DNA from 3 places in the Actinomadura sp. NPDC048955 genome. Region 3 is predicted to be linked to each of the others. Evidence: riboswitches for the same ligand, from Rfam matches in the RefSeq annotation. Region 3 holds a riboswitch; each other region holds the start of a gene.
What was found. Region 3 has a riboswitch for thiamine pyrophosphate ahead of AB0C84_RS38270 (cytosine permease). Riboswitches for the same ligand answer to the same signal wherever they lie in the genome.
Positions count from the first base shown of each region.

Region 1 (2,257 bases), on a different contig from region 3:
CTCTGGCTCGACCCGGAGCAGGCGCCGGGCGTCGAGACCGTCGCCGAGGTCGACGGAAGGGCGGTGACCCTGCTGAACAGCGGGTCGCTCCCGTCCGGGTGGCTTCCGGCCGCCCGGAGCGCGGCCGCGGACGCCCTCGGCGCGGCCTGGCGCGTCGTCGACGAGGAGGGCGAGGAGGTGCCGCCGCCCGCCGAGGGCGTCCTGGCCCGGGCCCGCCACCTCGTCGTGGACGGCAGGGGCCGGTACCGCGACCGGCGCGGCGGCACGGTCCTCGCGGTGGCCTGCCGCCGGCGCGGCAGCCGGACCACCGTGCTGCGCGACCCCCACGCCACCGCGCTGCTGGTGGTCCGCGGCCCGTCCCGGCTGCCGGGCCGCGACCGCGTGCGCGTCCTCGACGCGGCCGGCCGCCCCCTCGGGTTCGTGCGCGGCCCGCGCGAGCCGTCCTTCCACACCGCCGGCGGGATGCTCCTCGGCAGCACCCGCGCGACCGGCGACGGCCACGTCGTCACCGGCATCGACGGCCGCCGCTCGGCCACGCTGCGGATCGGCGGCGACGACGCCGAGGCCCGGGTTGAGCTGGAGCGATCGCCGTCCGCCCCGGACCCCCTGCGCACCCTGGTCCTGGCCCTGCCCGCCGCGCTCCGCGCGGGCGCGTTCTAGCCCATGGCCGGCGGTTGCGGCAACCGGGGCGGCCCGGGTTAACGTCGTGGCGACAGATCGCGGGGGCCCGGCGAACCGGGCTGAGATAGCGGCTGGGACGGCCGCTGACCGCATGAACCTGACCGGGTAATGCCGGCGTAGGGAGAGATCGAGTCGTCATGACCGAACCTGTGGTTCCAGCTGCCCGCAAGACCTACCTGCAGGGCTCGCGCCCGGATGTCCGGGTCCCGATGCGGGAGGTGCCGCTGACCAGCGGCGACGTCGTCGTCCTGTACGACACGTCCGGGCCGTACACCGATCCTGGGAAGGAGACCGACGTACGCAGGGGCCTGCCGCCGCTGCGGGAGTCCTGGATCGCCGAGCGCGGCGACACCGCCCCCTACGAGGGGCGGGCGGCGCGCCCCGAGGACGACGGGCGCCGCTCGTCGCCCCCCGCCTCCCCCGCGGGCGCAGGCGGCCTCCCCCTGGCCGACGGCGAGGACGCCCTGCCGAGGCGGCCGCGGCGCGCCACCGGCGGCGCGGTCACGCAGCGCGCCTACGCGCGGCGCGGGGAGATCACGCCGGAGATGGAGTTCGCCGCGCTGCGCGAGGGCGTGTCCCCGGAGTTCGTCCGGGACGAGCTGGCCGCCGGGCGCGCGGTGCTGCCCGCCAACGTCAACCATCCCGAGATCGAGCCGATGGTGATCGGGCGCAACTTCCTGGTGAAGGTCAACGCCAACATCGGCAACTCGGCCGTCGCGTCCTCGATCGAGGACGAGGTCGAGAAGATGACGTGGGCGACCCGCTGGGGCGCCGACACGATCATGGACCTGTCGACGGGCCGCGACATCCACACCACGCGCGAGTGGATCCTGCGTAACTCGCCCGTGCCGGTCGGGACCGTCCCGCTGTACCAGGCGGTCGAGAAGGTCGGCGGCGACCCGGCGGAGCTCACCTACGAGGTCTTCCGCGACACCGTGATCGAGCAGGCGGAGCAGGGCGTGGACTACATGACCGTCCACGCCGGAGTGCTGCTGTCCTACGTGCCGCTGACGGCGCGGCGCAAGACCGGGATCGTGTCGCGGGGCGGATCGATCATGGCGGCGTGGTGCCTGGCGCACCACGAGGAGAACTTCCTCTACACCCGTTTCGAGGAGCTGTGCGAGATCTTCGCCGCCTACGACGTGACCTGGTCGCTCGGGGACGGGCTGCGTCCCGGCTCCATCGCGGACGCCAACGACGAGGCCCAGTTCGCCGAGCTGCGCACCCAGGGCGAGCTGACGCGGATCGCCGCGCGGTTCGGCAACCAGGTGATGAACGAGGGGCCCGGACACGTCCCCATGCACAAGATCAAGGAGAACGTCGATCTGCAGCAGGAGTGGTGCGACGAGGCGCCGTTCTACACGCTCGGGCCGCTGACCACCGACATCGCGCCCGGCTACGACCACATCACCTCGGCGATCGGCGCCGCGATGATCGGCTGGCACGGCACCGCGATGCTCTGCTACGTCACCCCGAAGGAGCATCTCGGGCTGCCGGACCGCGAGGACGTCAAGGCCGGAGTGATCGCCTACAAGATCGCGGCGCACGCCGCCGACCTCGCCAAGGGCCATCCGGG
Region 1 is NZ_JBEZJI010000062.1:40,602-42,858, forward strand. Features, by position in the region: gene AB0C84_RS37650 (hypothetical protein) at 1-660, shown strand, start outside; TPP riboswitch at 710-823, shown strand; gene thiC (phosphomethylpyrimidine synthase ThiC) at 819-2,257, shown strand, end outside.
Region 1: it holds a riboswitch for thiamine pyrophosphate, as region 3 does, so the genes downstream of both, thiC (phosphomethylpyrimidine synthase ThiC) here and AB0C84_RS38270 (cytosine permease) in region 3, are expected to answer to the same signal.

Region 2 (2,257 bases), on a different contig from region 3:
CGCGGACAGGATGTCGGCGCTCACGGGCGTGAGCAGGATGCCGTTGCGGAAGTGCCCCGTGCCCACGAGCAGCCCGGGCAGCGCGGTCGGCCCCATCACGGGCGCGTTGTCGGGGGAGCCGGGCCGCAGCCCGGCGGTGACCTCCGCGAACTCCAGCTCGGTGATGCCCGGCAGCAGCTCGCGGGCGTCGCGCAGCAGCTCCCAGAGCCCGCCGGCGGTGACCCGCGTGTCGAAGCCCAGCTCCTCCTGCGTGGCGCCGAGGACGATCTCGCCGTCCGCGCGCGGCACCAGGTAGACCGAGGAGCCCCGGACGAGGCCGCGGGTCGGGCGCCGCAGGAAGGGCGCGCGGGTGCGCAGCCGGATCACCTGGCCCTTGACCGGGCGGACGGGTGGAACGGTCCCGGGAGGCAGGCCGCCGAGGTCGCCCGACCACGGCCCCGCGGCCAGCAGCACCCGGTCCGCGCGGAGCACGGTGCCGTCGTCCAGGCCCACGCCGGCGGCGGCGTCGTTCTCGACGACGACGCGCTCGGCCCGCCGCCGCACGAGCCGGACCCCCAGCCGCTCGCACGCCGCCAGTAGCGCCGGGGCGAGCCTGCGTGGGTCGACCGAGCCGTCCTCGGGGGCGAGCAGACCGCCGCGCACGCCGGGCGCGAGCATCGGCTCCAGCCGCCGGCACTCGCGGCGGGTGAGCGCCTCGACGGGGATGCCCAGGCTCTCCTGGAAGCGGCGCAGGTCGTCCAGGTGCCGCAGGTCGTCGGAGTCGAACGCGACCTCGATGATCCCGTCGGTGCGGTAGCCGGTCTCCAGGCCGGTCAGCTCCTCCAGTTCGGCGACGAACGCGCCGTACCGGTCGCGGGAGGCGAGGCCGAGCCGCAGCAGCGGCTCCTCGCCGTAGGTCAGCTCGCTGACCGGGGTGAGCATGCCCGCCGCCACCGAGGAGGCCCCGGACGCGGGCGCGGGGTCGACGACGGTGACGGCGGCGCCGCCGGCGGCGGCGCGCCAGGCGGTGGCGAGGCCGACCACCCCGGCGCCGATGATGACGATCTGCATGCGCGCTCCCTTCGCCGGCATGATCCGGATCAGGTCGTGGCGGTCGGCGGCCCGTTCAGCCGCCCTCTCAGCCCGGTCGCACCGGACTCCCGCGCTCTGTGCTGTTCTGCTGTGCCGTTCTGCTGGCCCCCACCTTACGACCTCGGGGAACCGGGCAACTGCCTGGACACCTGTCCACTCCCGGATCGCCGCCCGTTAGGGTGACCTCCATGGAGAGGGTCATCGTCGTGGGTGGCGGGCTGGCCGGCGTGCGCGCCGTGGAGGCCCTGCGGAGCAAGGGGTACGAGGGCGCGCTGACCCTCGTGTCGGCGGAGCGGCACCGGCCCTACGACCGGCCGCCGCTGTCGAAGGCCGTCCTCGCGGGCGAGTCCGACGACACGACCGTCGACGCCGACTGGGACGCGCTGCGCTGCGAGCTGCTGCTCGGCGAGCGCGCCACCGGCCTGCGGCTGGACGGGCCCGGACGCGGCGGAACGGTGGCGTCCACGGCGGGCGGGCTGCCCTTCGACGGGCTCGTGATCGCGACCGGCGCCGCCCCGATCACGCTGCCGGGGGAGGGGCGCCAGCATGTGCTGCGCACGATCGACGAGGCGCGCGACCTGCGCGCCCGGCTCACCCCCGGCGCCCGCATCGTGATCGTCGGTGCCGGCTGGATCGGCGCCGAGGTCGCCACGGCCGCGGCCCGCCGGGGCTGCGCGGTCACCGTCGTGGAGGCGGCCGACACCCCGCTGGCGGGCGCACTCGGCCCCGAGGCCGGCGTGCTCACCGCCCCCTGGTACGCCGAGGCGGGCGTCGAGCTGCGGACCGGGGTCAAGGTCGCGGAGGTGCGCGACGGCGGCCTCGCCCTCGCCGGAGGCGGCCGCGTCGAGGCCGACGAGGTGGTCGTCGGCGTCGGGGTCCGTCCCGTCCTGTCGTGGCTGGAGGGCTCCGGGCTGCTGCTGGAGCGCGGCGTCGTCACCGACGGCTCGTTCCGGACCTACATGGGCGAGGAGGACCCCGGCGCGCTGCGCCCGGACGTCGTCGCGGTCGGCGACTGCGCCGCCTGGTGGTCGCACCGCTACGGGCGGCGGCTCCTCGTCGAGCACTGGGACGCGGCGCTGAACGCCCCGGAGGTCGCCGCCGCGACCCTCCTCGGCCAGGAGGCCGTGTACGACGCCGCCCCGTACTTCTGGTCGGAGCAGTTCGGGCGCATGGTCCAGTACGCGGG
Region 2 is NZ_JBEZJI010000001.1:68,714-70,970, forward strand. Features, by position in the region: gene thiO (glycine oxidase ThiO) at 1-1,050, opposite strand, end outside; TPP riboswitch at 1,040-1,153, opposite strand; gene AB0C84_RS00345 (FAD-dependent oxidoreductase) at 1,260-2,257, shown strand, end outside.
Region 2: it holds a riboswitch for thiamine pyrophosphate, as region 3 does, so the genes downstream of both, thiO (glycine oxidase ThiO) here and AB0C84_RS38270 (cytosine permease) in region 3, are expected to answer to the same signal.

Region 3 (2,257 bases):
TAGTCGCCGATGTCCAGGACCAGCGCGAGCACGGTGATGCCGATGCCGAGCGCCACGCTCAGCACCCGGCGGTCGGCCCGGGGGAACAGGTTCTGGATCGACACCGCCGTGGAGTAGGTGTCGGCGAACGACTGGTCGGCCTCCCGCAGCACGAACACCGCGAAGAACACCACGCCCAGCGAGGCGCCGAGGAATGGGTCGAAGATCCTTTCCGAATCGCCCGCGACCAGCGCCAGCGCGAGCAGCCCGAGGACGTAGGCGACGATCTGCGTGACGGAGTAGCCGACGGCCGCGGCGCCGAACGCCCCGCGCTCGGTGCGCGCGTGCCGGGTGTAGTCGGCGGCGACCGGGACCCAGGAGATCGACACGGCCAGCGCGGCGTCGGCGCCGAGCCAGAACCCGCCCCACGAGCCCTGCGTCAGGTCGGGCAGCGGCTCCTGGACGAGCCGGACGTAGAAGTACACGAGCGCGATCGCCACCGCGACGGTCACGTAGCGGCGCAGCAGCCGCACCGAGCCGAGCGGCCAGACCGTCAGCACGGTCGTGATCGCGCCGGCGGCGACCACGTAGCCCCAGCGCGGGACGCCGTCCCACAGCTCGCGGGCGGCGTCGGCGATGACGATCAGCTCGAACGTCCCCCACCCGATCAGCTGGGCGATGTTGAGGACGGTCGGCGCGTACGACAGCCGCGCCCCGAACAGGCCGCGCAGCAGCACCATCGCGGGCTGCCCGGTGCGCGCCCCGGGCACGGCGGCGAGGCCGAGCATCAGCCCGCCGAGGGCCGTCCCGACGGCCATCGCGACGATGCCCGCCATGATCGAGATCGTCGGTCGGCCGTCGGCGTCCGGCGCGAGGACGGTGTAGGCGCCGGAGAAGGCCAGGAGGCTGACGCCGAGGTTCCCCCAGAAGGCGCTCTGGTCCCAGAATCCGAGGACCTTCGGGGCGGGCTCGTCGAGGGTGAACGGGACCTCGTCGCGGGCGCGCTCGCCCTCAGGGCGCTTTTCGACATCGGACGTCACGGGACGCACACTCCCTACGCCGGCATTACCCGGACAGGTTCATGCGGTCGGCGACGCCTCGGAGGCCGCCCTCTCAGCCCGGCTGTGGCCCGAGCTCCCGCGGTTATCGGTCAGGCCCGATCGTACAACCGCCCGTCCTCCCCCAAAAGAGGGCATCCGGGTCAGATCACTCGGCGTCCGCCCGATCAGGCGACATAGGGCGGGCCGTCCCCCGCGCCCTCCATCGGGCGCCCGGCGCCGGCCCACCCGTGCATGCCGTCGTCGACGTTCCTCGCCAGCCACCCCGCCTGGTTCAGCGCGGACGTGACCTGCGCGGACCGCGCCCCGGACCGGCAGATCACGTAGACCTCCCGGTCGCGCGGGACCTCCCCGGCGCGGTCGCCGAGCTGGCGCATGGGGATGTGGACCGCCGCGGGCGCGTGGCCCGCGTCCCACTCGTCCTGTTCCCGGACGTCCAGCAGGTAGCCGTCCTGCGGAACGTCCGCGGCGACAACGGCCGGTACGTCTTCCCCGAAATTCATCACACCCCCCATGGAACCGCGCGAAGCCCCCCTGCGTCGAATCACGCATGCGGTATCGGACGCTCCTTTTCGCAGCGCCCGGGCTGGCCATGCTCCTGTCCACGGCCGCCTGCGGCGACGAACAGGCAAACGGAAACTCCGCCGGAGGGCCTTCGGGCACGACGTCCGTGCAGCCGTCCGGCTCACCGGCGGACACACTCACCGTGCAGGTCAAGGCCTCCAAGGAGGCGCCCGCCAAGACCTGGCGGCTGACCTGCGAGCCGCCCGGCGGCGACCATCCCGAGGCGGCCGGCGCCTGCGCGGCGCTCACCAAGGTGAAGGAACCCTTCGCACCCGTCCCCAAGGACCAGATGTGCACCAAGATCTACGGCGGTCCGGAGATCGCCACGGTCAAGGGCACCTGGCGGGGCAAGCAGATCGACACCACGTTCACCCGCGACGACGGCTGCCAGCTGCACCGCTGGAGCCAGATCGGCCCGGTCTTCGGGAACGTCCCGAAGGTCCGCTGACCCTTCCGCCGGTCCGGACGAGCCATCCCCGTTCCGGCTCCGTCCACCGACCCGAGTGTCAGGCCCCGGCGCCCGCCGGGGCCTGACGCCTTTCGCGGCGCGGAACGCGGATCAGAACAGGCCGCCGAGGCTGCGGTTCTGGGAGACGGCGGTGTCGAACGCCAGCGGGCAGGCCAGCACGAGCGTGCGCATCGGCTCCTGCAACTGG
Region 3 is NZ_JBEZJI010000065.1:27,504-29,760, forward strand. Features, by position in the region: gene AB0C84_RS38270 (cytosine permease) at 1-1,019, opposite strand, end outside; TPP riboswitch at 1,013-1,130, opposite strand; gene AB0C84_RS38275 (rhodanese-like domain-containing protein) at 1,205-1,540, opposite strand; gene AB0C84_RS38280 (subtilase-type protease inhibitor) at 1,744-2,049, shown strand; gene AB0C84_RS38285 (hypothetical protein) at 2,161-2,257, opposite strand, start outside.